3 regions of the Lactobacillus sp. CA30L genome follow, and region 1 is predicted to be linked to each of the others. Evidence: riboswitches for the same ligand, from Rfam matches in the RefSeq annotation. Region 1 holds a riboswitch; each other region holds the start of a gene.

The links. Region 1 has a riboswitch for thiamine pyrophosphate ahead of AC2JF8_RS06450 (ATP-binding cassette domain-containing protein). Riboswitches for the same ligand answer to the same signal wherever they lie in the genome.
Region 2: it holds a riboswitch for thiamine pyrophosphate, as region 1 does, so the genes downstream of both, AC2JF8_RS08900 (ECF transporter S component) here and AC2JF8_RS06450 (ATP-binding cassette domain-containing protein) in region 1, are expected to answer to the same signal.
Region 3: it holds a riboswitch for thiamine pyrophosphate, as region 1 does, so the genes downstream of both, thiM (hydroxyethylthiazole kinase) here and AC2JF8_RS06450 (ATP-binding cassette domain-containing protein) in region 1, are expected to answer to the same signal.

Annotation. Positions count from the first base shown of each region.
Region 1 is NZ_JBWXGB010000004.1:204,858-215,005, forward strand. It holds gene AC2JF8_RS06410 (BspA family leucine-rich repeat surface protein) at 10-1,917, opposite strand; gene AC2JF8_RS06415 (HNH endonuclease) at 2,023-2,940, opposite strand; gene AC2JF8_RS06420 (hypothetical protein) at 3,067-3,207, opposite strand; gene AC2JF8_RS06425 (iron-sulfur cluster biosynthesis family protein) at 3,340-3,705, opposite strand; gene AC2JF8_RS06430 (SLC13 family permease) at 3,892-4,992, shown strand; gene AC2JF8_RS06435 (LemA family protein) at 5,106-5,663, shown strand; gene htpX (zinc metalloprotease HtpX) at 5,680-6,576, shown strand; gene AC2JF8_RS06445 (helix-turn-helix transcriptional regulator) at 6,664-7,602, opposite strand; TPP riboswitch at 7,770-7,859, shown strand; gene AC2JF8_RS06450 (ATP-binding cassette domain-containing protein) at 7,905-9,266, shown strand; gene AC2JF8_RS06455 (energy-coupling factor transporter transmembrane component T family protein) at 9,277-9,930, shown strand.
Region 2 is NZ_JBWXGB010000010.1:16,140-26,287, forward strand. It holds gene hpt (hypoxanthine phosphoribosyltransferase) at 1-343, opposite strand, end outside; gene AC2JF8_RS08895 (M42 family metallopeptidase) at 584-1,666, shown strand; TPP riboswitch at 1,827-1,917, shown strand; gene AC2JF8_RS08900 (ECF transporter S component) at 1,964-2,548, shown strand; gene udk (uridine kinase) at 2,703-3,344, opposite strand; gene AC2JF8_RS08910 (LysR family transcriptional regulator) at 3,536-4,387, shown strand; gene AC2JF8_RS08915 (FAD-binding protein) at 4,487-5,962, shown strand; gene AC2JF8_RS08920 (SDR family NAD(P)-dependent oxidoreductase) at 5,976-6,236, shown strand; gene AC2JF8_RS08925 (MFS transporter) at 6,223-7,416, shown strand; gene AC2JF8_RS08930 (hypothetical protein) at 8,161-8,382, shown strand; gene AC2JF8_RS08935 (PTS sugar transporter subunit IIB) at 8,645-8,980, shown strand; gene AC2JF8_RS08940 (PTS sugar transporter subunit IIA) at 8,995-9,366, shown strand; gene AC2JF8_RS08945 (hypothetical protein) at 9,536-9,808, shown strand; gene AC2JF8_RS08950 (helix-turn-helix domain-containing protein) at 10,117-10,148, shown strand, end outside.
Region 3 is NZ_JBWXGB010000003.1:194,352-204,499, reverse strand. It holds gene AC2JF8_RS05065 (PTS system mannose/fructose/sorbose family transporter subunit IID) at 1-577, shown strand, start outside; gene AC2JF8_RS05060 (PTS sugar transporter subunit IIA) at 590-1,009, shown strand; gene AC2JF8_RS05055 (PTS sugar transporter subunit IIB) at 987-1,472, shown strand; gene AC2JF8_RS05050 (O-acetyl-ADP-ribose deacetylase) at 1,578-2,084, opposite strand; gene AC2JF8_RS05045 (tyrosine-protein phosphatase) at 2,244-3,017, opposite strand; gene glpK (glycerol kinase GlpK) at 3,044-4,555, opposite strand; gene thiD (bifunctional hydroxymethylpyrimidine kinase/phosphomethylpyrimidine kinase) at 4,695-5,507, shown strand; gene AC2JF8_RS05030 (type 1 glutamine amidotransferase) at 5,569-6,237, shown strand; gene AC2JF8_RS05025 (NAD(P)H-binding protein) at 6,402-7,025, shown strand; gene tenA (thiaminase II) at 7,174-7,833, opposite strand; TPP riboswitch at 8,042-8,142, shown strand; gene thiM (hydroxyethylthiazole kinase) at 8,229-9,017, shown strand; gene thiD (bifunctional hydroxymethylpyrimidine kinase/phosphomethylpyrimidine kinase) at 9,029-9,832, shown strand; gene thiE (thiamine phosphate synthase) at 9,843-10,148, shown strand, end outside.

The DNA.
Region 1 (10,148 bases):
TTGGCGATCCTATCTAAGGTTAAAACCCTTCGGGAAGCGCGGCTTCTTGCCGTTGTACATCACGTACGTTTCCAGCGGACTCTTCTTAGCCGAATGATTGTAGAGCTTGAACAGTTGCTTGGCCGTGTACCGGGCGCCCCGCGGGTTCCTGATTGTTCCGCTGCCGACGGCTTGAATGTGCTTGAAGCCCTGACCGATGCCGGAACTCTTGCGCAGGCGGTAGTGGCCCAGCTTGACGGCAAAGCCCTTGCGGTTGCCAGCCTGCTGCACAATCCTGCTGTTGTGGATGTTGAAGTGGCCCAGGTCGACCCCGGCCAGCTGCGGAGTGTTTCTGAACATCTGCGTTGAGTCGATCAGCTTCGGCGTGTGCCAACCCTTCAGGTTGACCTTGACCAGGCTGGTGCAGTTCTTGAACATCTCGCTGGTCCCGGTCAGCTTGCGCGTGTTCCAGCCGCGCAGGTTAACCGTCTTCAGGTTCGGGTCATTTCTAAACATGCGGTCGGCCTCAGTCAGATTATCAGTCTTAAAGTGATGCAGATCAACCTTGACCAGGCTCGGGTCATTTTCAAACAGGCTATACATCATCTTCACCTTGCTTGTGTCCCAGCCCTTCAAGTTGACGTTAGTCAACGCGCTATCATCGGCAAACGTGCTGGCCATGAACCGCAGGTTGGCCGTCTTAAAGGTGTGCAAATCAAGTGTCTTGACCTTCTTCAGGCCAGAAAACATGTACGCGATGCCATCAACATTGCGCGTTTCAAAGTTCTTTACGTCCAAACTAGTAAGGCTGTCGCACTTACTAAACATGAAGCTCATGTCCGTGACCTTGGCCGTCTTAAAGCGACTCACGTCCAGGTTGGCTAACTTGGCATCCTCCGCAAACATAGACTCCATGGTCGTCACATTGCGCGTGTCCAGCGACCGCAGGTCCAGGTGCTCTATCTTGCCCATACCAGCAAACATGTGATCCATATTGGTCACCTTTTTGGTGGAGAAACTGGCGATGTTCAGGCTCGTGAGGCTTAAATCATACAAAAACATGCTGGCCATGGTCGTCACGTTGTGCGTATCAAAATTGTGCAGATCCAGGCTGGTCAGATTGCCCATCCGGCTGAACATATTAGACATGTTCGTTACCTGGCTTGTGTCAAAGGAGCCGACGTCCAGCCTTGACGCTGCGGCCCCCTGGAACATGCCGGACATGTTCGTCACCTTGCCCGTCTTGAAGCCCGCCACATCGAGTGCCTGGGCCGCGGCATTCATGAACATGTTGGACATGTCGGTGACGTTGATGGTGTCAAAATGCGTCAGGTCCAGCTGCGGCGTCTTGGTGCCGGCAAACATGCCGGACATATTGGTGACCGTGCGCGTATCAAAGTTGGCCAGTGCCAAGTTATTGATTGCGGTCTGGGAAAACATTTTAGACATGTCGGTAACGTGACTGGTGTCGAAGTCGCTGGTGTCAACGCTGGTCAGAAACTCATCCTTCTCAAACAGACCGGCCATGTTGGTCGTGGCGCTGGTGTCGACCTGGCCCATGCCCTTGATGTCCTGCAGGTATTCAAAGTTGGCGAACTTGCCCTTGGCGTTCACGGGCAGCTTGACCGGACCGTTGATCACGATGTGGTTAACATTGTAGTGCCAGGGTAATTCCTGGGCAAGCGGCGTGCTGGACAGCTGGCTGCCCTTGGGACCACTAATGGTCAGCGTCTTGGTGACCAGGTCGTAATTCCAGTTGCAGTCGCCGTCCTTGCCCGTCCACAGGCCCAGGCCACTGCCCGTACTGCTAGTTGCCGGCTGGGTTGCGGCGGCTTGGGTAGCAACCGCCGCCCCGCTCACGCCGGCTAGGATCAGCGCAGATGCGGTCAATCCGACGCCCCATTTGGTAAATTTTTTGCTTGAGGTGCTCGGTTTCATTATGAATCTCCTTTTTATCTTGCCTCCATTATAAACTCATTGACGCGCAAAACAGGTTACAATACCAGCTCTTGTTAGCACAACTATTAGCGTGGGCGCACAGATCTAAACAATATCATCCTGCCCGTCGACCTGGTCCAGCTTCCAGCCGGTCATGAAGTGCTGCTCGCGTACGCTCCGCAGCGCGCCGTAGTCGCTCTCCAAGCTATCGATGGCATCCTGCAGCTTCTTGTTCTGTTTGCGCAGCCGGTCAAGCTCGGGATCATTGACCACGCCCTTCAGGTGCATCTTAGCCGCCAGGGCCCGCCGGTGGTGGTCGAACTCGCCCCTGAGCGTCGCCAGCGCATTCTCATACTTCACCAGCTTCCGGTTGACCTGGGGAATTTCGTCGTTGAGCCTGACGAACAATTCGTAGGGCATGTTGGACTTGATCCGGTTGCACTCTTGGCACGACAGAATCAGGTTGTCCAGCTTGTTGTTGTGCGACAGCGAGACCGGGTCCTTGTGGTCCACGCTGCGTCCGCGCCGGCCGCAGTACTGGCAGCGGTAGTTATACTTGGCCCGGATGCGCTCGCGGTCAATATAGTCGACCTCGTTTAACTGAAAGCTGACGGCCAGACCCAGCTTTTCCAGGTTCTGGGCAAAGGTCAAATCCAGCCGCGGGACAAAGTCGTTTTGCCCCTTCTCGCTGTCAATCACGGCCTGGTTGAAATCGCGGCGCGACAATTGCTGACGGGCTAGCGTGTTGCCGTCATAGTCCTGGATGAAGGCCTCGTAGCGCTTGCGCAGGTCTTTTTGCGCCACCAGAAAATCTGCTCCGTCCGCGGCCGTGCTAGAGCCCACAAAGGTATAGAGCAGGCACTGGGCAAAAGTCTCAACCGCGCTATTAGCAAAGTCTTCCGGGTCTTCGCCGCGCTGGATGCACAAATCACAGATGCTGGTGAGACGCGGATTGACCAGCCCTAGTTGCTTAAAATGACCTGAATTCATGCGTAAGCCGCACCTGCTGCACTGAAATTTCACTTTGCAATTATCTCCTTAGACGAACGCCATAATCTACTGTCCTTGCCCCATTTTATCAAAATCCGGCCAGAAAAAAAGGCGGGACTACTTACGCAATCCGCCTTTTAGTTTTAATTTAGTAACAAACTACTTGTTTTCGTCTGCCTTGGCCTTGTTCAAGAAAGCAACAACGGCTGCTACGTGAGCAACACGCTTCTTGCCGTTTCTCTTGTTCTTAGGTCTTTGGCCCGGTTCACAACCGGTGTTGTAATTTTCACCTTTACGCATAGTACTATACTTCCTTTCAGATTTTCGAAAATCTTATATAGTTTACCACGTCAAGCCTGTTCAAGCAAGGCTTGCCTGCAGCGGACCGGGCTAAAACGCAGCCGCCGTTAAGGCCCCCCACGCGTTCAAGCATTATAAGTTTGCGTGCTCGTTAATCGTAACGGCACCGTCAATCACGCCGCTATCATCGGCTAAATTCAGCGCCGTGTTCTTCTCATCGACGACCAGGCTATTCTCAAGAAACTGCATTTCGGCGGGGCTGGTGTAAAGGTCAAGCCCCGCATTGTTTTCCACCTTAACGCTAAAATCTGGATCCTTCTGCGCCAGGATGACGAACTGGAAGTTGGCACCAATTGTGCACGTGCCGCCCACGCTTGAATACTTGTTAGACCCATCATTGAGTGCCAGCAGGACAACCTGCCCGTCTGTCACCTTACTCTGCAACTTTGCCGCAGCCGCCGGCTTGATGTTCATTTTCACCGTTTCAGAATTACTCATGTTGAGAACCCCCTTAATCTTTGCATGTTTTTTTAACTATAAGATATATTAGTTATAGGTGTCAAAATATCTGTTTATGGGCCCACATCTGGGGGAATGAAAATTAATTATTGCGAACCATGAAAAAAAAGCTCAAAATGTAACATAGTGATAACGATGATTGTAACTTGTGAAGGGGGACATTTTATGACCGTCTTGAAAAAAACCTTTAGCGATAAAATTTTACAGATTACTGCTGTAGTAACGATTATCAGCCTTTTTTTTGCAAGGCCGCGGCTTGGAGATATTAACCTGCATACAATATTTTCCGTCGCTGCGATGCTGATTATTATCCAAATTTACGCTTATTTGCATATTCTAGACGTTTTAGCATACAAGTTGACCAGCATTGCCGATAATATGCGCAAGCTGAACATACTGTTCACGCTGCTGGCAATTATTTCGGGAATGTTTCTCGGCAACGACATAACAGCGCTTACACTGATACCCCTGTACCTGAATATCGCCAAGCGCTGCGACTTGCCCCAGATCCTGCCGGTCACCCTGATTGGAATGGGCGCCAACATCGGGGCCGCATTCACGCCCTGGGGCAACCCCCACAACATTTTTCTTGTCAGCAAGTACTCCGTCGGCGCCATCGAGTTCTTCTCCTGGTCTTCGCCCTACCTGCTGGCCGCACTGGTCATCACCTTCGTCATCTTCCACTTCATCCCCCGCACTAAGATTCCCGTGCAGGATACCAAGCAGATCAACATCAGCATCCGGCCCACGGTTATCACGACTGCCGTGTTTGCCCTGTTCTTCTTGGGCGTCTTCAAGGTTATCAACATTGCGATTCCCATGGTCGTAGCGTTTATTCTGGCCCTCCTGATCAACCCCCAGATCCTGCTCAAGATTGACTACGCCCTGCTCCTAACCTTTACCTGTTTCTTCATCTTCATCAGCGATATCCAGCAGATCCCGCTGATTGTGACCATCATTGACCAGATGATCAACTCGGAGAATTCGACCTACTTCACGTCGATTATTTCGAGCCAGATCATCAGCAACGTGCCCGCCACCATCCTGGTCGGCAAGTTCACCCCGTACGCCCAGGCCCTGTTCTTGGGCACCAACATCGGGGGCTTCGGTTCACCGATCGGGTCAATGGCCAACATGCTGGTCCTCAAGACCTTCACGCAGAACGCCACCGTCTCAAGGAGCGAATTCTTTAAAAAGTGGTCGCTCATGCAGTTCATCGGACTGATTATTTTAACAATTGTCGGCTGGCTGCTGCTTCTGTTATAAGCGCCCGCTCCCATTTATCAAGCTTTGCTTGCGATTGCCGTGCAGGGCTTTTTTTATATTCAAAAGGGGTATAATCAGTTATAATTGAGTGATATATACCAGGAGGAAAAACAATGAATTTAATTTGGATAATCGTCATTATCGCTGTCTTATTAATTGCCATCTACATTACCATCTACAACGGCCTGCAGAAGGCCAAGGTCTACACCGACGAATCATGGAGCCAGATTGACGTGCAGCTAAAGCGGCGCAACGACCTCATCCCCAACCTCGTCGAGACCACCAAGGGCTACGCCAAGCACGAAAAGGAAACGCTGGAAAACGTCGTGCAGCTGCGCAACCAGTTGACCAACATCCCGAGCGGCGAGCGGGCCGAGACCCTGAAGGTGTCCAACCAGATTTCCGACGCCCTGAAGTCGATCTTCGCCTTATCCGAAAACTACCCCGACCTAAAGGCCAACCAGAACTTCCTGAAGCTGCAGGAGGAACTGGCCAACACGGAAAACAAGATTGCCTACTCAAGACAGCTGTACAACTCATCCGCTGCCCTTTACGACCAGAAGCTCCTGACCTTCCCGTCAAACATTGTTGCCGGCATCCACGGCTTCAAGAAGGTTGACTACCTGCAGACCAGCGAAGCAGAAAAAGAAGTGCCACAGGTTAAGTTTTAAGCGCTAGGTTAAACTTATGTTATTTCAGCAAATTGCCCGCAATAAACGCAAGACGGTTGGCATAATGATCATGTTTACCATCATTTTGGCGCTGGTCGGCGCGGGCCTGGGCTACATCTTCAGTGACCGGCCTGTGTTGGGGCTTGTCATCGCGCTGGCAGCCAGCGTAATCTACATGCTCATCATCCTGCCCAACCCCGCAAACATGGTCATGAGCCTCAACCACGCCCGCGAAGTTACCGAGGCCGACAACCCCGAATTATGGCACGTTGTCCAGGACATGGCCCTCGTTGGCCGGGTGCCCATGCCCCGCGTCTTCATTATTGCCGATAAGAGTCCCAATGCCTTTGCAACGGGTCGCGACCCCGACCACTCCGCCGTTGCGGTCACGCAGGGCCTGCTCGACATGATGAACCGCGAGGAGCTCGAGGGCGTTCTGGGCCACGAGATTTCACACATCCGAAACTATGACATTCTGGTGTCAACCGTGGCCGCCGTTCTGGTCGGCGTCATCTCATTCTTGTCGGGCATGGCCAGCCGCTTCATCTGGTGGGGCGATGGCGATCGCGATAGTGATAACGACAGCGACAACAGCTTCGTCATGATTTTTAAAGTGGTAGCGATTGTCTTCGTGCTCATTCTTGGCCCCATTTGTGCCAGCCTGGCGCAGATGGCCTTGTCCCGCAACCGGGAATACCTGGCCGACGCATCGTCGGTCGAGCTCACCCGCAACCCCCAGGGGCTGATTTCCGCACTTGAAAAGATTGACGGTGCCAGCCCGATGAAGAAGGCGGATCCAAGCAGCGCCGGAATGTACATCGAGGATCCCCTGCGCAAAAAGCACGGCTTTACCCACCTGTTTGACAGTCATCCCCCAACGGAAGACCGCATCAAGCGCCTCGAAAAAATGTAAAAACAAAAAACGATGTCCCTTGAAGGGGATATCGTTTTTTTCTGTCATCAAATTGGGGTTATGGTATTTTGCCAGGGGGCCGTCTTGCTACTTCAAGTTGATGTTGGCCTGACGAAACAGTTCGGCGCGCATCTGCACCGGCGTTTCATGGTAGTATTCGTTAAACTTTTTATAAAAGAAGGACTTGCCGCTGTAGCCCACCCGGCGAATGATCTCCTTAACGGAAATATCGGGCCGCGCCAGCAAGTTGCGGGCCTCTTCCATCCGCCGCTCATCAACGTGTTCAACGAAGCTCTTGCCCGTCTTCTGCTTGACCAGGCTGGAAAAGTAATTGGGGTTAAAGCCGAAGTGCTTGGCCGTCTTGTCCAGGGAAATACTGGCGTAATTGTCATCGATGTACTGCTCAAGCGCCGAGACAACAAACTGGTGGCTGACCTTGCCCGCCGTTGCCAGGTTCTGGCTCCTCATGGCGGCAATAAAGAGAATGCTCAATTCCGCGCTAATAATGCTGCGGGCAAAGAGGTTTTGGTTGAGGTACTCGTTGATGACCTTCTTAAGCAATTGGACCGATACGGACATGGGCGTGCACTTGAGGTAGAGCAGGCGGTTGGTTCTCAAGGCGTCTTCCACCTCCTGCACCGCCTGCTTTTCCGGCCCTTCAAGACGCATACTGCCGCCAAAAAGCTGCCGCAAGTCCACCTGCGCACTGAGTTCAAGCTTCACGAGCAGGTCGCCAGGCGACTGCCGCTGCACCTCATAGCTGCTCTTGCCCTGCAGTAAGACGATGTTGCCGGCCACAAGCAAATAGTCCTGGCCGTTAATCGCAACGTGGGTCCTGCCCTGGGCCGCGTATAGGAGCAGCGCGTTCGACGTCTGGTAACGGTGCACGCCCACGTTATGGTTCTCAAGGGCAACCGCCAGCAGGTCCAAATCACGGTTGCCCGGACGCAGCCGCACCTCATTCGTATCCGCCTTAGTTGAATTCAGGATACTGGTCAAATATTGTTCTAATTTTACCGCCGCCATGCCTTCACCCTCTAACTAGCAATTTATTTTCATAATTTTAATTATAGCCTAAAACCCGGCGATAAGCCCGCAATTTTGCAGGGGGATGCGTTTGGCTGTTCCCGTCCCTATTTTCGGCGTGCGGCGGCGCTTGCTAGACAACCCAAGGACGTTTAGGTATAATTAACCTGAAAATACCGGGGTGCCGCTAGGCTGAGAACATACCCGTTGAACCTGCCATGGATAATGCCAGCGAAGGGAAAATTAATCTTTTTACGTCGTCAGGCCTTAGCCATGATGACTTTTTTTATTTGGTAACAAAATTGATTACAAGCACAAACCTCACTTTTTCATATGATGAAGACGATAAGGTCCTCACCAACGTCAACCTGCACATCCCCACCGGCAAGTTCACCCTGCTCGTGGGACCGACCGGCTGCGGCAAGTCTACTTTGCTCAAGATACTGGCGGGGCTGTACCCCAAGTATGCGGGCAGAATCAGCGGAAAAACAGACCTGAACGGCTTGAAGGCGGCCATGATGTTCCAGAGTGCCGGCGAACAGTTCACCATGGCCACGCCGCGCGAGGAGATCATCTTCGCGCTCGAGAACCTGCAGGTGGACCGCGCGCATTACAAGGAGCGGCTGAACGAAGCCGTGCAGTTTGCCCAGATTGACCACCTGCTCGACCAGAAAATCAACACGATGTCCGGCGGCGAGCAGCAGCGCGTCGCACTGGCTGTTTTGGTGGCGATGAACACCGACCTGTTTCTGCTCGACGAGCCCTTCGCAAGCTGTGACCCCCAGGCACGGACGTTTCTGATTGCCAAGCTCGCCCGTCTGCGCGACCAGGGCAAGACCATCATCCTCAGCGACCACGTTTTGAGCGGCTATGCGGGCGTCTGCGACTGCCTGTTCAAGTTCGCCGGCAAGTCCGTGATCCGTCTGGATGATAGCGCCATGAACCAGTTGCTGGCGGAAAACGACCACCATGGCGACGTGTACACGTTCGCGCTGCCGCAGGCGGGCGAAAACCCCTGCTTTGCCCTGAAGAGGACACAGGTCACGCAGAACCGGCTGCTGCTTGACCAGGACCACCTGGACATTCCGCGGGGCAAGGCCACGCTGATCACGGGCGCCAATGGCGTCGGCAAGACCTCGCTCTTCAGCGCGCTCACCAAGATGATTCCGTATTCCGGCAGCCTGACCTACCGCGAAAAGGAGATACGGCGGCAGACCGCCCGCACCTACCTGCGCCGCGTCGGGCAGATCTTCCAGACGGCGAGCGACCAGTTCATCAACATTACCGTCAAGGATGAAATCGCCCTGAGCAAGAAGCAGCGGACCGGCAGCTTCTTCACCGACAAAAAAATCAAAGAGGCCCTGGCCGACCTGGAGCTCGACGCGCTGCTCGACCACGTTGTCTACTCCCTGTCCGGGGGCCAGCAGAAGAAACTACAGATCCTGTTAATGCTGATTGCGGACCTGGACGTCTTGCTGATCGACGAGCCGCTGAGCGGACTCGACCACGAATCCGCCCGCCAGGTCATGACCTGGCTTAAGGAGAGCCAGAAGCAGCGGGGACAGACCCTGCTGATCATCAGCCACGAGCTCGCCGGCCTAGCAGACTGGTGCGACTACCACCTGGTCTTCAAAAACCGCCGTTTAACCTACGTAGACAAGTGAGGTACAACCATTGAATCCTAGTTTTAAATTTGTCCTGGCACTGATTATTTCCATCGAAATCTCGCTCAAGTCGAGCCTGTCTACCAACCTGCTGGTCATTGTTTTTGCCCTATTCTACCTTATCTACAAGCGCATTACGCTGTGCCAGCTCCTATTAACGCTGCTCGTCCCGCTGATTGCGGCCTTCACCGTCTTTGCCACGCTCTACTGGTTTGCGCCGCGGCCCGACCTCTACAACGCGTTCAGCCTGTCCAGCCGGATCTACGTCTACACGCTGACAATTTACTGCGTGGCGATTGACACCAGCCCGGAGGACCTGGCCCGCTCCTTTGAGCAGAACTTCCGCCTCCCCAGCAAGTTTGCCTACGGCGTGCTGGCAGCGCTCAACATCATCCCCCGCATGCGGCAGGCGGTCAAGCAGATTCGGACGGCCGGCATGATGCGCGGCGTCTACCTCAGCTTCTGGTCGCCGGTGCTCTACTTCAAGGCCATCCTGGTTGCGCTGAATTCCGCCGAAAACCTGGCCCAGGGCATGGAGTCCCACGGCTTTCGCGAGGGTGCCCAGCGGTCGGTCATCGTACGCGTCCCGGTCACAACACGCGACTGGCTGCTGGCCGGCATTATTCTCCTCGCTACCAACGCCGCGCTGTTCACGCTGCGCTGAGCGCTTTTATTTAACCGCTCGACTAGCGTTATAACGCCGCAGCCGGAAAAAGTGAAAAAATAATAATACGAAATAAGGCCCGCAATTTCCCTAACTTGCGGGCCTTTTTTTGATAATTCGATTGCTTTTCTAGGTACTTAATTATAAAATGATAATTAATATATTAAAAGCAACTAAAAAGCAGCTGGATTATTTAGCGTTAGCCGGCACTATTCTTA
Region 2 (10,148 bases), on a different contig from region 1:
ACTTCAAGGTTAGTCCAGTGTCAACAATGTCTTCAACGATTAGAACGTCGCGGTTCTTAACGTCGCTGGCAAGGTCAGAGATGAGTTTGACTTCGCCGGACGATTCAAAACCGTCGCCGTAGCTGGAAACATCTATAAAATCAATTTCTTCCTTGACGTCCATTTCCCGCACCAGGTCGGTTAGAAAGAAGATGGCCCCTTTGAGGGCACCAACAACTAACGGCTTCTTGCCTGCATAGTCAGCAGTCAATTGCTTGCCCAGCTTAATGCACAGCGCGTGAATGTCCTCTTCAGTAAACAATTTATGATCAATAATACTGTTAATATCGTCGCTCTTCGGCATTTATCTACCCTTCATTTTAAGTAACACAAAATTCCTAATAATCTCGATTATATCATTTTTCTGCTAAAAAGGTACTGCGTATGACGATTTTCGGATAAACTTGGCGCTTGCGGCGGCACAAGCGGCCCCCTTAACGGGCACGCTGACGATTTTGCTGAAAATAAGCTTAAATTGCGCACGCAGGTCTTAAAGTTTTTGCTACAATGAAGGGAGATATTATTCAAGCGAAAGGTCACTACAATGGAAAAAGAACAAGAAATCAAAATGCTCAAAGCATTCTCGGATGCAAATGCCACCTCGGGCTTTGAGGAAGAATTCGTTAAAATGTTTATCGAAAACGTCAAGGAGATCGCCGACGTCAACGTTGATGGCATGCTCAACGTGTACGCTGCCAAGAAGGAAAACAAGGCGGGCCGGCCGGTGATTCAGCTCGATGCGCACTCAGACGCCGTTGGCTTCATTACGCAGGCGGTGCGCCCCAACGGGATGATCAAGTTTGTTCCGCTCGGTGGGTGGGTCAAGTACAATATCCCGGCTCTGCGCGTCAAGATTAGGAACAGAGACGGTGAATACGTGCCGGGCGTTGTTGCCACCAAGCCGCCACACTTCATGACTGCGGCCGAAAAAAACAACGTGCCCGATGTTGCCGACATGTCGATCGATGTTGGTTCGACTTCACGCGCGGAAACTATCAATGATTACCGAATTGATACAGGCTGTCCGATTTTTGTGGACGTTAAGTGCGAATATAACGACAAGTCCGGTCTGTTCTTCGGCAAGGACTTTGACGACCGCTTCGGTGCTGCTGCCATGGTCGATGTCTTGGACAACCTGCAGGGCGAGGAGACTAATCTTAACGTTGTCGGTGCACTCTCCAGCCAGGAAGAAGTGGGCCTGCGTGGCGCCTATGTTACTGCCCGTGCGGTTAAGCCCGACCTGGCCATTGTCCTCGAGTCTTGTCCCGCCGATGACACGTTCACGCCGGACTGGCTCTCCCAGACCGGCTTAAAGCGCGGTCCAATGCTGCGCGACATGGACACGACCTTCTTGCCGAACCCCAAGTTCCAGGAGTATGCTTGCGCATTAGCCGATAAAAACCACATTCCATACACGCGCTCCGTTCGGACCGGTGGCGGTCAGGACGGTGCTGCGATTTACTACGAGAACGGGGCACCGACCATCGTGATTGGCATCCCGGTCCGCTATGAGCATTCACCGTACTGCTTCAGCGCCTACCATGACTTCAAGGCGTCCGTTGATTTGGCCGTTGCGATTATCCGGGACATGACTCCAGAAAGACTGGCCAGCTTTAGCAAGTTTTAATGGCGCTCTTTTTGGTAAAAGACATGCAAATGAAGCTACGCATGAAAAGAATCATTAAAAAGCAATGGGCAAACGGTTCAGATTGAACAAAAAGCGCCTGGGCGAAAAGTCCCCGGGACAGATAACGTCGAATGTGTTAAACTGTTAAGAGTAAAATAATGAGAGTCACTAGGGGTGCCGCATTAGCTGAGAAATACCCTCCGAACCTGAACGGGATAATACCTGCGCTAGGGAAGTGTTATTGAAGTAGATATGATCGTACTCCTACTGACTTAAGATTAGTTAGGAGTATTTTTTATGTTTACAAGATCATCGAAGTGGAACGTCAAGTCGATTATTCTGATTGCACTGATTGGCATAATCATGGGTGTGGTTTACACCTACGGCTTTAACTGGGCCTTTAATATAGTTAAGTTGGCGTTAGTTTCAACAGGTTATGCGCCACTTACCGACACCGTCTTTTGTGGCCTCTGGTTGCTGGCAGGACCGCTAGCTATGTACTTTGTGCCAACAACAGGGTCAGGAATGATTGGTGAAGCCCTGGCTGCAATTGTAGAAATGGCAATTGGGGGTCAGTGGGGGGCAATTACGGTTCTGCAGGGCTTCATTCAGGGCGCTACCAATGAGATTGGCTTCTTTCCGAAAAAAGAAAACTACCGTAATTTTTCTTGGCGAAGTGTTCTTACAGGGGCCTTTTTTGCCAGTCTTGGTAGTTTTATACCGACCTATTTCTTATATGGCTGGGGTAAGTACAGCGTCCAACTGCAAATTGCCATGTTTATCACAACTGTACTTTCATGTCTTATCTTTGATGGTGTCTTTGCCAAGCTGATTACTAATTTGTTTGATCGGACTTTGCAGCCTCGTGTTGATCATGATTAGTTAAAATAACTAGTAAAAAAGAGTCTGGGAAAAAAGTGCCCTTGAAGTTAAATTAAAAAATTTCACAATTTAAAAAGACCGATAAATCAACGTTTGATTAACGTGATTTGTCAGCCTTTTTAGTTAGATTAGAGTTTTTTCCCAGACTCTTCTTTTATTTAATGCTTTTGCCGAGAATAGAATGAACCTTGGTCGTCAACATGTCGATAGCCACGTTGTTTTCACCGCCCTCGGGTACGATAATGTCCGCGTAGCGCTTGGTCGGTTCAACGAACTGGTGGTACATGGGCTTGACCGTACTAAGGTACTGGTCAATGACTGACGCGCTCGAGCGGCCACGCTCGTCCATGTCGCGCTCGAGTCGCCTAATGAAGCGGATGTCATCGTCGGTATCGACATAGACCTTAATATCCATCAAATCACGAATTTCCGCGCTGGCCAGAACCAGGATGCCCTCGAGAATGATGATGTCGGCGGGCTCAACGTGGAGGGTCTTATTGCTGCGCGTGTGGGCCTTAAAGTCGTATATAGGCATTTCAATGGGTTCGTAGCGCAGCAGTGCGGCCAGCTGCTTTTTCAGCAGCGGGACGTCAAACGCATCGGGGTGGTCGTAGTTGATGTTCAGCCGAACGTCCATGGGGATGCCTGTATTATCTTTATAGTATGAATCCTGAGTCATAATCAAGACGTGTTCATTTTCCCGCATTTGCTCGACGATTTTACGCGCAATAGTCGTTTTACCACTGCCTGAACCACCAGTAATGCCAATCACAACGGGCTTTTCGAGTTTTGCCATTTGGATGCTCCTTTTTAATCACTAAACATTTTACTTTATTTTGGAGTGAATTACCAATAGTTGAGGATAAAAATCGCGTCTTTACCGGCGCTTTTTAATTTTGGCTTTGACTTGTTGCGCTTTTCTTATAATATTAAATGTGAAAGCAATAATTTGATTATGAAATGGATAAAAAAATGAACTATAACCTAATGCCAGTAAAATATTTTATTGATGTGGTGCAGACGCATGGCTTTATCTCGGCCGCTAAGCGCAATTACGTTTCTGAGACTGCAGTCAGCTCCGCAATTAAAAAACTTGAGGTCGAGCTGGGTCAGAAGCTGATTAACCGTTCAGTAGGAGAATTAAAGCTAACGCCGGTGGGCGAAGAGTTTTACAGGCGCGCGGTAGAGATAATTAACCTGTATAGCGAAATCTGGCATCACCCTAACTTTGACCCCAAGCAGCTTCTGCGCATTCACTTCCTACCTGGTTTCGAAAATGAGGCGGTGGTGTTTGCCGCAAAGCTCCCGCAGAATTACCAGTTTAGCTTTGACGAAGAAGATTTCGAAACAGGCATCAGACGGCTGATTAATGGTAATTATGACCTGCTGGTCGGCTTTGAGCTGGCCTTTGCGGGCAACAGGAAGGTGGAATGTTTGCCACTGCGAACGATTAGCTTTGATCTTTTGTTGAATCGAGACAAACTTGAGGAGTATAACGGCAATGCACGGGCACTTGCTCAAAAGAGCACAATTTACATGCAGAACTGGCAGTCGACAGGCATCATGAATATTCAGCGGGCAATACTGGAGATATATAACGGTGATGGCTGGGGCTATCAGCAGATTGATCAAATTAACAGTTTTTCCGCGGCCTGCCTCAATGTCAACTATAACGGTGGGCTGGCCATGGTTCCGGAATCCTTTGTCTTGCCCGCCAAGTGCATGAATATTTACCGCTGCTCACCGGCTCATCTACAGGGTGCGTTCACTGTTGTTCTTGCACTAAATGCGGGTGTTTCTGACCAATTAAAAAAAGTCCTTAAGTGGGCAACAACTTAAAGTTATTGACGGCAACTTTTATGTGTTAGCGATTACAAGCAAGCTAGATTAAAATTTATTTGTAAGTTAAATTACAATCAAGAAAGGAAGTAAATAAACATGGATTCTATTTCAACCCAAGTTGTCGTTGTGGGATCTGGTTCATCCGGCATCTCTGCTAGTTTCGAGCTATACCAAAGAAAAGTCCCATTCGTATTGCTAGAAAAGGGTAATAAAGTTGGAGGTGCCGGTAAGTTTGGCGCCCATGGTGTTTTTGCCATTAATTCGGACGAACAAAAGGAACGCAAGGTTAAATACGGTTACCGGGAAGCTTTCACTGGTTTGACCGATTATAATCATTTCTTTGTCAACGGTGAATTATTGGCGCGTTTCTTGAAGCGGTCAGGGGCAAACATCAGTCGACTTGTAGAAATGGGTCTACCAGTGACGGTAGAGCAGAGTGAGCAGAAGGCCCACATGAACGATCCACTTGTCTACCACAAATTTGATAACTTTGGCGAAAAAATAGTCAACTGGGACAAGTTGCCGGCTAAGTTTGAAGCTGCTAACAACAAGGTCTTACTTGAAACTGCGGCGGTGGACCTGGATTATGCAGATGGATTAAAGGCCGTAATTGCTGAAGGCAAGGATGGACACCGCATTAGGATTAAGGCTCAAAAGGTTATTTTTGCCGATGGTGGCTACTGCGGTAATGAGCAAATGCTTAAATCAAGATATTCAGATGCTGCTGAGCTGCTTAACCTGGGTGAGCACAAGTCGGACGGTACGGGCATCAGACTGACCCATAAGCTTGGTGCAGACTGGCGGCATAGCCCGGCTTTGTTTGCTCATGGCTGCGCACCAAGCAGGAACATCAACCCATTGAAGCGGGACAGTGCCGTTGAGACCTTGACCAATCTGCCGCTTCTCTGGCTTGACCAGACTGCCAATCGCTTTGTCAATGAGGATGTGGTCTACGACTTCGCCATGTGGGGCAATGCAGCCCACAACGTGCATGGCAAGTACTACGTTGTGGTTGACCAGAAGACGCTTGACACGTTCAGTCAGACTGAGATTAACCTTGAAGACACGTTTGAGCGCCAATTTTGTAACGTAGGAGAGACCCCGAGAACAACTGTTGGACCGTTATCGCATATTCAAGCGGACTTTGACGAAGCAGTCAAGACGGGAGAAGTAGTTAAGGCAAAGACACTAGAAGAGTTAGCCCAGAAGCTGCATCTGCCACTTGCATCATTGAGAAGAAACATTGATGTATATAACCGGGCGGTTGAAGAGAACAATGATGAAACATTTTTAAAGCCAGCGGACGAATTACTGTTTGGAGTCCATGAAGGTCCGTATTACGCTATCATTGAACACTGTGCAATCTTGGGAACAATGGATGGCATTAACGTTGACCGCAACTGCCAACCGGTCACTGAGGATGGCACGCCGCTCAAAGATCTGTATATTGTCGGCAATAATGCTAATGGTTTATATTCAGACGGCTACCCTAGCTACGAGGGTATTGCCAATGGCTTTGCCTTCGTGTCGGGTTGGATTGCTGCTGAGGAAGCAATTAAAAGTTTAAATTAGTAGGATAAACAAATTGTTAGAAGGAAAAGTTGCAGTTGTTACGGGCGCACCCCAAGGGATTGGTTACGCAATTAGTGAAGAATTTGCTAAGCAGGGCAGCGATGTGGTTTTAACGGACTATAATGACAAGGTAGTAAGCGCAGCTGGAATGCTGGTTGGCGATACCTATGCGGTTACCCCGCCGGGCAGCACCGCCGGTTACGCTGTCTTTTCCGGTCGCAATGCCGTTAGCAGCATATGCAAGGGGGAAAATAATTACAATGGATACTATTGATAAAGCTTACGTTGCCAAAACGCGAATTGGTGTCCTTGCGGTCAGCATGATTGGCATGGCCGCTCTGGCCATCACGCCATCGTACGCGGCAATTGCCAGAACATTTACTTTGAGCGCTACTAGCGTACAAATGTTGACTTCTCTGCCTAATCTTTTCATGATGTTTGCGGGGATTATCATCGGGAAGCTGACTGCTACCAGAATCAACCTGAAGACTTTGACCGTTGCTTCAATTCTGCTGGTAACGGTTGGCGGCCTCTTGCCGCTGGTGTTCCACACGTCCTTCATGTTCCTAATCTTTTGTTCGTGCCTGGTTGGACTCGGTCAAGGTGCCTGTACCAACCTGACGCAGGTGCTGATTTCGCAGATTTTGCCCAAAAAAGAGCGCGAGGCGACGATGGGCCTGTCGACCACGTTCATCAACATTGGCGGTGTCATCTTCATCATGGGTGGTGGGCAGCTGGCAGCTGCCAGCACATGGGTCAATAATTACTGGATCTACCTTTTCTCATTATTCATTCTGCTTGTGGTCGTGCTCTTAGTGCCCCTGAAACCCAGGGACATTAATCCGGACGCAAGAAGCGGGCAAAATCACAAGATTCACCTGAATAAGTACGTCTTTTACTGCGCGCTGTGGGCCTTTTTGACCATGTTGCTGAACAACGTCCTGAACAATAACATTTCGCTGTTCGTCGTGCAGCAAGGCCTAGGCGCCACTTCCCAGGCTGCACTGACGTCAACCGTTTCGCTAATCGGTGGGATGCTGTGCGGCCTGATTGTAGGCCTAATTGGCAGGCGGTTCAAGTTTTCATCAATCGCTTTATCATTTTTACTCTATGGCTTGGCCTACCTGTTGATTGGCCTCTCCCATTCACTGCTAGTCGTCTTTCTTGGCAGCTTCCTGGTCGGGGCCGCGATGAGCATCGCGATGGGACAGTTCCCGTACCTGATCTCGCTGGTGGTTGACGACAGTAGCGTCTCGATGGCACTGGGCGTGTATGTCGCTATCTACTCAATCGGCGGCGTCATTAGCCCGCTGGTCATCAACCCGCTGATTGAGTTAGTTAAGAACATCGGCCTGAACGTTTTTTCCGGTAGCGGAATCCTGGCACTCACAATTAGCTGCATTTGCTTGCTCGTCAAGTTTCAGGAAAATCTGGTCGAACACGCGCTTGACTAAAAGCTAAATAGTTTGATTTAAGAATTCTCCTGCAGTATTAAGCTGCAGGGGGGTTGTCTGGTCAAAGTTGGTGCCACAGTGGATAATGGTGTTTATAAAGGTGATTTTGAGCGGTGATGTACTTAGAGTTATGAGTGAGCGGTACTTGCTATGACCAGAAAAGAATACCGGGAATTGATGTCACTGCACGATGCAGGCAAGTTGCTATTGTCTCAAAAATACGATTACGTTATGCGCTAAAAAATATGGGCTTGTCGGTGACCGGTGAGGATGATACATACTATGATCAAAAGGTGAAAATTAAGTATGGGGTTAAGGATATTTTCAGCGAGCGTACCATTAAGAAATACAAAATTTTGGATTTCATGGCATTGGTTGTTAAATTTGTGATTATCCAAATCCTGTTCAATTCAGATAATATTCTGTCATGTGGTCTGAACCCCTCCATAATTGAGAAAATTTTTGTCACCCCTCAGAAATACAACTATTGTAATTTTAAAAAGGATACTATAATATTGAAATGAGTCCCGAAAGTTAGACAACTTTCGGGGCTATTTTTTAGGTAAGATTGGCATTTTTATCTGAAGTTGTGCAAAGGATTACGCAGTTTTGCACGCCATTTCGTCTAAAAAACTTTGCAAAATCATCTTAGTGAATTCTCTTTAATGATAAAGGGTGTTATGTTATACTAAAACGGATATCAATAAAGCGCTTTAACGCTTGTTTTTAAAGGAGGGCTAGAACATGGCAAACTTTTTTGGCAGCAACCTGTTTTACCTGATAGTTTCAGTTTTGCTGATTGTCATCGGAATATATCAGTTGGTAACCAGCGTAGTTTATATCAAAGGCGTATTGCACCAGGGCACGGATAACGGCTTCATGCCGATTGCCATGTGGACCTCGCTATTGATTGGCGTGTTCTTGGTAATTGCAGGAATGATTGGCATTTGGCTTCACGCGTTTTAGACACGGGGGCGGCACGATTGTTGTGGATTTGCGGGCCGTCCTGCTATATGGCGCGTTTTATAAGTGAATGATGGGGCACCAGGCTTGTTAGTCTGATGCCCTTTTTTGACTATGGTGTGTTGGTCGCACTCCGGTTGCTTTGGCGTAAAACACAATTTTTCTTTGGTCTAGACAGAATTAAGCACATTCATGGAAAGCGCTACCGCAATAAGTGTTATAATAATATAAAACGTTGTTATAATTTTTAGAGGAGTAGATTACAATGGCAAAACTAACAATTATGCTGAATTGCAGCGCTGGCATGAGCACTTCATTACTGGTTACCAAGATGCAAAAAGCGGCCGAAGAAGAGGGCATCGACGCCAATATTTTCGCCGTTCCCGCAGCCGAAGCAGATAGCCACATTGAGCAGGACGATTTGGACTGCGTTTTGTTGGGGCCGCAGGTGCGCTACATGGAAAATGACTTTAAGAAAAAGGTCAAAGGCCAGGGCAAGGATGGCAAGGATATTCCGCTGGGCGTAATTGACATGCGTGCTTACGGCTTGATGGACGGCAAGAAGGTCTTAAAGCAGGCTGAAGACCTGATTAACGGCTAAGGCGAGGTAGAGAAATGGCTGAAAAAGAAGTATCCGAAGAAAAAGAACAAGAAACTTTGATGGCCGCGATGGGGTTGATTGCCAATGGCGGCAACGCCAAGAGCCTCGCCTTTGAAGCAATCCGCTGTGCAAAGGCCGGCGATATTGCGGGTGCCCGGGCCAAGCTCAAGGAGGCGGATGAGTCGCTGACCGAGGCACATAACTCCCAGACCGGGATGCTGACCAAGGAGGCCCAGGGTGACCACACCACGGTAACCTTGCTGGTTGTCCACTCCCAGGACCACCTGATGAATGCAATCACGTTTAGGGATTTGGCCGGTGAGATGGTGGACTTGTACGAGAAGCTGTATGAGGCTAAGGCCTTAGAAAAAGAAGCAGCAGAATAGGTTAAAGCAATTTAAAACGGCGAAGAATAATATCAACCTCGAAATTTAGACGATTTCGGGGTTTTATTATGGCTGAATTCTGCGGCCTTATTTTAGAAGTTCACATCTTACGCTGCAGATTATTACTTTTCAAATGATATGACCGACCTCAAGGACTGGGCGTATCAAAATGGAATTTCGGGCATGGGGCCAAACTTGCAGGTACACGCGCAGCACAAAGGCCAAAAACTATGGCATTGATACTCGAGATTACACCGTAGATTACATTGCTGGCTGGACAGACAACGGAAAAAAGCTTGATCAATTAGATCCAGAAGTGCAATCGAAAATTCTATCGAATACCACTAAGGCTGCCGATCGCATGGTAAATTTTATCGAAGAGAAGGAAATTGAAAAGAATATTGAGAAGCATACGACATCACAACCACTTTCTCAACTATAATTGACAACAATATATAAACAATATAAAAGAGGACAAGGGAAAGAAGAAGAGTTAGAGCTTTAATCTATTTTGTTTAACTTTGCCTTGCCTGTACCAATATTTTTTATTTATAATAATTAAATTAAAAAAATATTGACTTTTAATTCAATACATATCACAATATTGGATATACTACATTATTGGAGGTTAATAATGGGGTAAATTGTAAAATGAAGTTGAACACTTGCGCTGATTAAAAAATAAAAAAGTCCATTGGACTTCTCTGATAGAATGTAATTAACCCAATCAATTCTAGAAAGAAGTTTCCAATGAACTCGCTTAATTCTACCATATCTAGTCA
Region 3 (10,148 bases), on a different contig from region 1:
AATGGAAGAAGCCCGTGCTAACGGTGCCGAAGTAAGTGCTGAAGATATTAATGGTGTTCGTACTGGATTAATGGGCCCTGCAGCGGGTATTGGCGATACGGTTCAGCAAGGTATTATATTCCCTATTCTAGCAAGTATAGGTGCGACCATGGCACTAGATCATAACTATTTTGGTCCAATTATGTTTACAGTCGTATTCGAATTGATCATCTATGCTATCGGTTACTGGATGTTTATGTATGGCTACAAAAAGGGAAAAGCCTCAGTTGTTTCAATCTTAAAGAGTGGTTTACTGGATAAGGTAACCAACGCATTTTCAATTGTTGGATTAATGGTAGTTGGTACGATGGCAGCAACAAGAGTGACTATTAAGACCCCATTAGTTTGGCATGTTGGTCAAAGTGTAATCAAACTTCAGGCTTTATTTAACCAATTAGCCCCAAGTCTAATCCCATTACTATTCACATTACTTGTATGGTGGCTCTTACGGAAGAAGGTCAACGCAAGTATTATTGTAGTAGGCATCTTTGTAGTAGGTATTCTTTGTTCATACTTAGGTATCTTAGCTACTATTTAAGGAGATTTTAAATTGATACAAATCGTTTTAGCCAGTCACGGTGACTTTTGCTCAGGCATTAAGCAAACCGTTGAAATGATTGCAGGAAAAACTGAGAATCTTGAAACAATATCTTTTAGGCCTGGTCAAAGTCCTGATGACTACCGAACAAAATTTGAACAGGCGTTAAAAGATAGCAAGAATATTCCTACACTAGTATTAGCCGATTTAAAAGGTGGAACTCCTTTTAACACAGCAATGTATTTAAAGAAAAACCACAATTTAGAAATAGTTACCGGCGTTAATGTTCCAATGCTTTTGAGCATAATTACTACAAGAACTGATAATAGTTCTATTGAAGATTTGCTAAAAATTTCTTTATCCAAAGAAAACTGGGGCATTCAAAACGCAAAGTTAGGAGGCTCACATCATGCAAAACTTAGTATTAACTAGAATAGATGACCGTTTGATCCATGGTCAAGTTATGACAAAATGGCTTAAAGAAACCGGTGCACAAAATGTTGTTATTGTTGATGATGCGACATCAAATAACGATTTTATGATTAACGTTTTTGAACAAGCCGTGCCGGAAGATATTGGTATTGGTGTATTTAATAAAGAAGATGGTGTCAATTTTTTTTCCCAACCATTAGAAGCACCTACGATAATTTTGGTTAAAGTTCCAGAAACCATTGAATACATGGTTGATCATGGCGTCGATATTAAAGATCTTGACTTAGGTGGCATGGGCGCTAAAGAGGGACGCAGTACGTTATACCAGTATATTTCAACAAGTCCCGAAGAAGATAAATGTTTCTATCGCTTGCTGGATAAGGGGCTCAACGTTTACGTTCAAATTGTTCCACAAAACGAGAAGCAATCAATTAAACCTTTGCTTGATAAGAAAAACAAATAGTAAACAACTTACTTATAAATAAAAAGCTCACAGTAATTAATTAATAATAATTACTATGAGCTTTTTTGTAGTTAAACGGTCTTAATCCACTACTAAATATGGTAATCAATTTCCTACTTCGCTGTGGTAGATGTCAGCCGTTTCATCGTCAAACGCGCACAGAATGACCTGCAGCGGATAATTCAAGTGGCGGCCGAGCCAGTTTCTAACCGTGGTCACGGCAATAACCGCCGCCCGCCTGCGGGGAAAACCGTAGGCCCCCGTTGAGATTGCCGGAAAGGCAATTGAGTGGAACTGGTGGTCGTGCGCCAGATCCAATGAGTTGACGTAGCAGGCCTTGAGCAGCGCATCATCGTGCGCGCTGCCCGCATAAACGGGTCCCACCGTGTGAATCACAAACTTGGCCGGCAACCGGTAGCCGCCCGTAATCTTAGCCGCGCCCGTCGCACAGCCGTGGAGCTTTTTGCATTCTGCCAGCAGCTCGGGGCCCGCAGCCTTGTGAATCGCGCCATCGACGCCCAAGCCGCCTAGCAGCGAATTGTTGGCCGCATTGACAATTGCGTCAACGTGCAGCTTGGTAATATCGCCGTGAACAACCTTGATTTTTGCCATCGCTTCTCCTCCCGTTTTCACTATTATTCTAACCCTAACACCCGTTTCATCCCAAACAAAAAAGTGCGGCCCCGCAAGGCCGCACTTTTTTGTTTACCTATTAGCTAGTGCCTAGCCCTCTTTGCGACATCAAACAAGGTTGCCATGTTAAACGCACCCCTATTCCAAATACATCTGCCTAAATCGCGCCAGGTCGGATGAAGACAAGCCCAGTTCCTTAGTAAAGAAGGTGCTAAAATCGCCCCAGCCGCCACGGATTGTTTCAGTAATGCCCCGGATGGCAACGCCCTCACCCTTAGTGACGTTCATCTTGGCGACCATCTGTGAAATCTCATCATTGCTTGGCAATTGCCGCGCAACCGCAAAGTCGTACAGCTTGTTGGTTAACAAGTAGTCCCGGGCAATCGTGTCGTCATCAACGCCGAGGGCCATCAGGATCAGTGCCGTCACCATGCCCGTCCGGTCCTTGCCGGCGCTGCAGTGGTAAACGAGTGCCTGGTCTCTTGGCAATTGCAGCAGCTCGGTAAAAATCTGCGCAAACATTTTCCGACTGTGACCATTAAGCAGCGTCTGCTGGTAGATGCGACCGATAAAGTTGCCCTGCAAATCGGGAATGTGGTGCAAAAACCGGAAAACCCGGTGGTCCTTCTGGTTGTCACTTGCGTTTTCTGCGTACACGGGGACATCCACCAGCCGGGCGTGGGGCCACAGCATGTCCGGCGCGGAGTGCTTTTCATACTGCGAACGCAGGTCACAGTCAACCGTTATGCGCAGCTTGACCAGGCTGGCCTGGTCGGTCGCCGTTAGCGAACTGAGGGAATCAGACCGGTAGATCTTGTTCCATTTAACCACACGGCCATCCTCATTTTGATAGCCGCCAATGTCCCTGAAGTTCAGTGCGCCGTCCAATTTAATTATGCGTTCATGTGTCACTTTATTCACCTCTTCCTCTCATTATCTCACTTATTCTCTTTGCCGTGTGCAAATAGCTGGGTTGCCTGCACCGCCCGTTTCCAGCCCTGGTAGAGGTGGTTTCGTTCCCCTTGATCCATCTGGCACTCAAAAGTCTTGCCCACCACAAAAATATCTTTCAGTTCCGCCACGTTTTTCCAGTAGCCAACCGCCAGTCCGGCTAAAAAGGCGGCACCCATTGATGTGGTTTCAAGCGTCTTCGAGCGTTCGATTCTGATCCCCAGGATATCGGACTGAAACTGCAGCAGGTAATTGTTGTTGGACGCGCCACCATCAACCCGCAGCGTCGGGATTGTGATGCCCGAATCAACCTGCATTGTGTCAACCACGTCCCTAGTCTGGTAGGCCAAAGACTGCAGCGTAGCCTTGATAAAGTCATTCTTATTTGTTCCACGTGTAACGCCAAAGACCGCGCCCCGAGCCTCCGAGTCCCAATACGGTGCGCCCAAGCCCGTAAAGGCCGGCACAACGTAAACTTCATCCTCAGACCTAGACAACAGCGCCGCTTTTTCGGATTCCCCCGCCGTCTTGATCATCTTCATTGAGTCGCGCAGCCACTGAATGGCGCTGCCGGAGACAAAAATCGACCCTTCAAGCGCATAGGAAACATGTCCGTCAATACCGTAAGCAATCGTCGTCAGCAGGTTGTTGTCGGACTCCGTCGGTTCCTCACCGGTGTTCATCACAATGAACGAGCCGGTGCCGTAAGTGTTCTTGACCATGCCCTTTTTCAGTGCAAGCTGGCCAATCAGAGCCGCCTGCTGGTCGCCGGCAATGCCACAGATTGGCACCTTGCCGCCAAAGAAGGTATAGGACTGCGTGTAGCCGTAGATTTCGGAGTTGGATTTAACCGCTGGCAGCATTATCCGCGGAATATTGAGCAGCTTGAGAATATCTTCATCCCAGCACAAGTCGTGGATGTTGAACAGCATGGTTCTGGATGCATTCGTGTAGTCGGTTACGTGCACCTCGCCGTCCGTTAGCTTCCATAGGAGCCAACTGTCAATAGTACCAAAGAGCAATTCGCCCCTCTCAGCCCGCTCCTGGGCTCCGTCGACGTGGTCGAGAATCCAGCGAATCTTGGTCGCACTGAAGTAGGGATCTACAATCAGGCCGGTCTTTTTATGGATCATGTTGCTGTAGCCGGCTTTTTTGAGCCCCTCGGCGAGCTCCGTTGTCTGCCGCGACTGCCAGACAATCGCGTTATAAACCGGCTTGCCCGTTTTCCTATCCCAAATGACGGTGGTTTCCCGCTGGTTGGTGATGCCGATGCCCTTGATCTGCTCCGGCCGGATTCCTGAATTAATGATTGCATTGGCAATGGTGGTCTGGACAGCATGCCAAATTTCCTCGGCCTTATGCTCGACCCACCCTGGCTGCGGAAAGTATTGGGGAAACTCCCGCTGCGCCGAGGCAACCTTATGCCCCTCGTGGTCAATAATCATTGCCCGGGTGGAAGTAGTTCCCTCATCAATTGCCATAATGTAACTTTTCGCCATAACGTGTCCTTTCTCAAGAAAGCGGTTCATTATAATTTTACTATCTCACTGCGCTTTTACAAGAAATAATTATATCATTGTCCCTATGTTAAGTTATACTGGAGGATAAAATAGACATTAAAGGGAGGAACATAACAAAATGAGCAAAGAAATCATTGCCCTGACAATTGCAGGCAACGACAGCGATGGCAGTGCCGGGATGACCGCGGACCTGCACTCGTTTTACGCCCGCAAGGTCTATGGCATGGGGCTAATGACCGCAGCAGTTGCGGGCAATACGACCGGCATCTACGCCCAGGAGGTCATGCCCGTTGACTTCATTCAAAAGCAGTTTGACGTGCTTAACGCCGACTTTAAAATCAGTGCACTGAAGACCGGCATGCTGGCCACCAAGGACGTGATTACCTGCGTTGCCGCCAACCTGCGCAAGTACGACATGGGCAAAATTGTGCTGGACCCCGTGATTATGACCAAGCACGGCAACACGCTGCTGGACGACGACGCCTACCAGACCTTCTTGGATGAGCTCCTGCCCCTGGCTGATGTCATCACGCCCAACTTTTACGAGCAGCAAAAACTAACGGGGCTAGGGTTAAATTCGCAGGCTGAAATTCACGCTGGGGCCCAGAAATTGCAGGCACGGGGTGCCAAAAACGTGCTGATGAAGGGGCGCCACGATAACGTGCACCAAAAGCAGGTAACCGACGTGCTGCTGACCGCAAACGGCCAGTTCCACGAATTCACCAAGCCCTACATCAACACGAACCGGATCAACGGCACGGGCGATACCCTGTCGGCCGTCATCGCAGCCGAACTGGCCAAGGGCACGTCCGTGGTGGACAGCATTAGCATCGCCAAGAATTTTACCTATGAGGCCATCGCCCACCCCATTGAGGTCGGTTCACAGTATGGCCCCATCAACCACTTCGCCGCCCAGCAGGATACGGAGTGATTTCTCTTTGCCCCCGGGCCACCGTTAAGATATACTTTAACAAGATAAAGGTAGGTGCATGATGGCTGACAAAATGATTAAAATTGCGTACTTATACGAAGATTTGATGAACACGTACGGTGATTCCGGCGACGTCAAAATTATCCAGTTTTTAATGCAGAAGCAGGACTATGAGACGCGCGTGGATAATATCTCCCTGGGCGCTGAATTCAACGCGTTTGACTATGACTTCGTCTTCTTCGGCGGCGGCCAAGACTTCGAACAGACCGTGGTGGCTAAGGACCTGCCCCGTCACAAGGAAACCCTGACCGCCTACCTTAACGCGGGCTGCCCCATGCTCGGCGTTTGCGGCGGCTACCAGCTGGTCGGAACTTACTACAAGACGAGCGCGGGCGTCACAATCAAGGGACTTGACATCCTGCCCTTCCACACGATTTTTAAGGCGGACAAGCGCATGATTGGCGACACGCGCTACATGAGCGAGTGGGGCGAGGTCGCAGCCTTTGAGAACCACTCGGGGCAGACTTATTTTGACGATCAAAACAAGCTCCACCCCCTTGGCAAAATGATAGAGGGCTACGGCAACAACCCGCAGGACCACGTTGAGGGCCTGCGCTATCGCAACTTCATCGGAACCTATTCCCACGGGCCCCTGCTTAAGAACCTCAACGTTGCCAATGCCATTATCAAGATGATTTTGGATTGGCATGAAAAGCGCATCAGCGCGTAGCCAGACAAATACGATAGCAACCAGCAGAACGCGGGCGACTTGAAGATCAGCCACATTCTGCTTTTTGCTTGCTGCTAGCCAAACGTTAAAACTAGTGGGCCGGCTTCAGCCTGTTATAATATAAATACGTACTGGACACCTTGTCAGTCGTCAAAGGAGAGTTTATGAAAGTTTTTGTAGTTGGAGCCAGCGGCCGGGTGGGCCAAAAGCTGTGCCAGGAATTAGTTAAGCAGGGCCACCAGGTCAGTGCGGGCGCGCGCCACTTCGATTCCCTTGAGGGGTTAAAATTAACGCAGGTGCCACTCGACCTGCACTCCGCCGCCGGTGAAATTGCGGCCAAAATTGGCCAGCAAGACGCAATCTACTTTGTGGCCGGATCACGCGGCAGCGATGTTTTAGAAATTGATGCTTACGGCGCAATCAAGACAATGCAGGCGGCCCAAAAGAACAACATCAGTCGCTTCATCATGCTTAGCGGCTACGGCTCCCTGAATCCTGCCTCGTGGGAAAAAACGTCCTTGCGCGAATACTACCTGGGCAAGTACCTTGCCGATAACTGGCTGATGAACCAAACGAAATTATCCTACACGATTCTGCAGCCGGGCAGTCTCACGGAAACGCCGGCCAGTGGCACGATCGCCCTCAATACGAAAGAAGCCGGCGCCAACTCCATTACCGATGTGGCCCACGTTCTAGCCGCCATCTTGGAGCATGACAATACAATCGGCAAGGCAATCCCGATGCACGCGGGAAGCACGCCAATCGACCAGGCCCTGGCCCAGATCTAAAAGCACAAGCGCATAATAATTGCAAAAGAGCTGAATTAGCTTGTTCATCCCTCAAAGTGGATGAAGTTAAAACTCAGCCCTTTTTCTTTTACGCTAATTTAATGTCCCAAAAACAAGCGCTGGTACGCATCCACTATGTCACAAGCCTTTATTCCCATTGTTGCTGTTCATACGCCATCTGCCAGAATTGCAGTTCGTAGTAGCTGCTGCGGACAAAGGCGTTTCTCATCTGCTCCTGCTCCTCTGCAGAAGCACGTTGGGCCAGGATATTGGTTAGTTCCAGGATTTTTACAACGTTCACGCCGTACCAGTCTCCGTCATACGTGTCGATCCATTCCTGATAGATGCGTACGGGCGAGCCCGCCGTTGCCGCCTGTCCGATCTCCTGGTAGAGCCAGTAGCACGGCAGAATCGCAGCGACGGCCGGAGCAACGCCGGCCTCATGCAGCGTCATGTGCAGGTGGTTAACGTAATTGTAGGCGGTGGGCGCAACAGGAACAGCGGCAACTTCTGCAGGCGTAATTGCCAGTTCCTTAAAAAAGTGCTCACGCACCGCTATTTCGGTGTCCTTTAGGTCCTGCGCACGCGCAGCCATAAAAGTGCTAAGCTGCCGATTGTTAGCCTTTTTCCCAATCAGCTTGTGCATCTTGGTAAATTCAGCCAAATAGTAGCGGTCCTGCAGCAAATAAAAGCGAAACTGGGCGGCGGTCAGTTTGTCACTCTGAAGCGCACTTACAAAGGGGGGCTCCCTGCTCTTCTGCCATAAACTGCTAGCCACTTCGTGCAGCTGATTTGTAAATTTTTCCACGTTGTCCTCCTTAGTCGTTTATTGCTTTTGCGGCAAGGTCAACGGGTCAGCGCTTTTGCGGCCCCGCCCCTCGCAACTGCTTTTACAGCCTAAGCTTACCCCAGTCCCGTTTCTAGGGCAAAGGAAAGTTCTACCCGGTGGTCCATTTTTTTAAATAAGTTTTATAAACATGTATTGTATTACTCGCTAAAAGCAGTTATAATGAAAGCGATAACACGAGGGGCGCCTTTTAGGCTGAGATGAAAGATGATTTCAGACCCTTTGAACCTGTAAGCTAATTCTTGCGTAGGAACGTGTCAAATACGATTAGACTTTGGCGCGCATTGTTGTGCCAAAGTTTTTTATTTGCCTGAAGCTAGGGTTGGGTACCTCTTCTATTTTTAAGGAGGAAACAGATGCAGTTAGAGCTTTTAACCAAGTTGCGTGCACAGAACCCCGTTGTTTTGAATATTGCCAACTTTGTCACCGTGCAGGACGTAGCTAATGGCCTGAACGCCATCGGGGCCTCGCCCATCATGAGCAAGGACGTCAACGAGGCAGAGGAAATGGTCACAATGGCGGGAAGTATCGCCATTAATCTGGGCACGCTGACAAAATTACAGACCGCCCAGATGCAGAAGGTCGGCGACCTGGCCGCCCGTTACAAAAAGCCGGTCGTGTTCGACCCCGTTGCGGTTGGTGCCGTCCGCTACCGGTTGAAGACTGCCCTTGACTTGTTGTGGGCTTTTCCAGCAAAAATCATCCGTGGCAACGCCGGTGAAATTGCCGCTTTGGGTGGTTTCGACTGGGATGCGCGCGGCATCGACGCCGGATCGGGTGCCGGCGATCTTGACCACATCACGAAGAAGACGGCAGCCAAACTCCACTGCGTGGTCATCGCTAGCGGTGCAACCGACACAATCAGCGACGGCAAGCGGGTGGTGCACGTCTACAATGGCACGCCGCTCTTTGCCGCCCACGTCGGCTCCGGCGACATGCTGACCAGCATCGTGGCCGCATTTGCCGCGGTCTGCAGCGATCCGTTTGAAGCAGCCCAAACGGCGGCGCTGGTTTTTGCCGCCACGGGGGAACTGCTTGTCAAGGACAATCCTGACCTTGGACCAGGTTCGTTTGGCATGCACCTCATGGACTATTTGGCTCAGGTTCAACCTGCTGATATTGCAAAAATCGCGCACTTTGATTAAGGGTGCTTGTCATGGAAGAAGAAATTAACTCATTCCCGCAGGTGCTCACCATTGCAGGAACCGATTCCGGTGGCGGGGCAGGGATCATGGCTGACCTGAAAACCTTCCAGATGCAGGGCGTTTTTGGCACCGCCGTCGTGGTTGCCGTGACCGCGCAAAACACGCTGGACGTGCAGGACTCCTTTTTGATGCCGCTCGACCTGGTGGATGCGCAATTTGCTTCCCTGGCCGCCGACTTCCGCATTCGAGCCTGCAAGACCGGCATGCTGGGCGACGCGGCCCACGTCCACCGGGTTGCGCTCAACCTGCAAAGATACGACCTCGGTCCCATCACCATCGACCCCGTGATGGTGGCCAAGGGTGGCGCACCGCTACTGGCGGCAGACGCTGTTGCAACCGTCAAAAAGGAGCTGCTGCCCCTCGCCGACCTGGTCACGCCCAACCTGCCAGAAGCAGAAGCCTTAACCGGCATCAGGGCTGCAAATACGGACCAGTACCCCGAATTGGCGCACGCCCTGCAAGCACTGGGCGTCAAAAATGTGCTGATTAAGGGCGGCCACTTGCCAGGCGAGCTGGTCAAAGACTACACCCTCCTTGCAGACGGTTCTAGTTTTTGGACCAGCAGCCCGCGCACGCACACCAAGCGTACACACGGCACTGGCGACACCATGGCTTCCGCCATCACGGCCCAGCTTGCCCTGGGCCACAGCCTGACCGACGCGATTAAAAGCGCCAAAAAATACGTCACCAAGACAATTGCCCAGACCATTCAGGTTGGTCACGGCCACGGTCCGCTCAACCACTGGGCAAAATAGCAAAGGAGAAATCATGTCCCAATTTAACCCCAATATTTTACACGCCTACTTCATCTGCGGCTCCCAGGACGTGCCGGCAGGCAAAACGCTGCCCGGGCTGGTTGAAGAAGCACTAAAGGCTGGCATCACCGCATTCCAGTTTCGCGACAAGGGTCCTAAATCCACGCTGCGTCCTGAAAACCGCCTGGCCATGGCCAAGCAGCTGCACCGCCTCTGCCAAGAATACCACGTGCCCTTCTTCATTGACGATGACGTGGAGTTGGCATTGAATACCCACGCCGAGGGCATCCACGTCGGGCAGAGCGATGAAGCCATC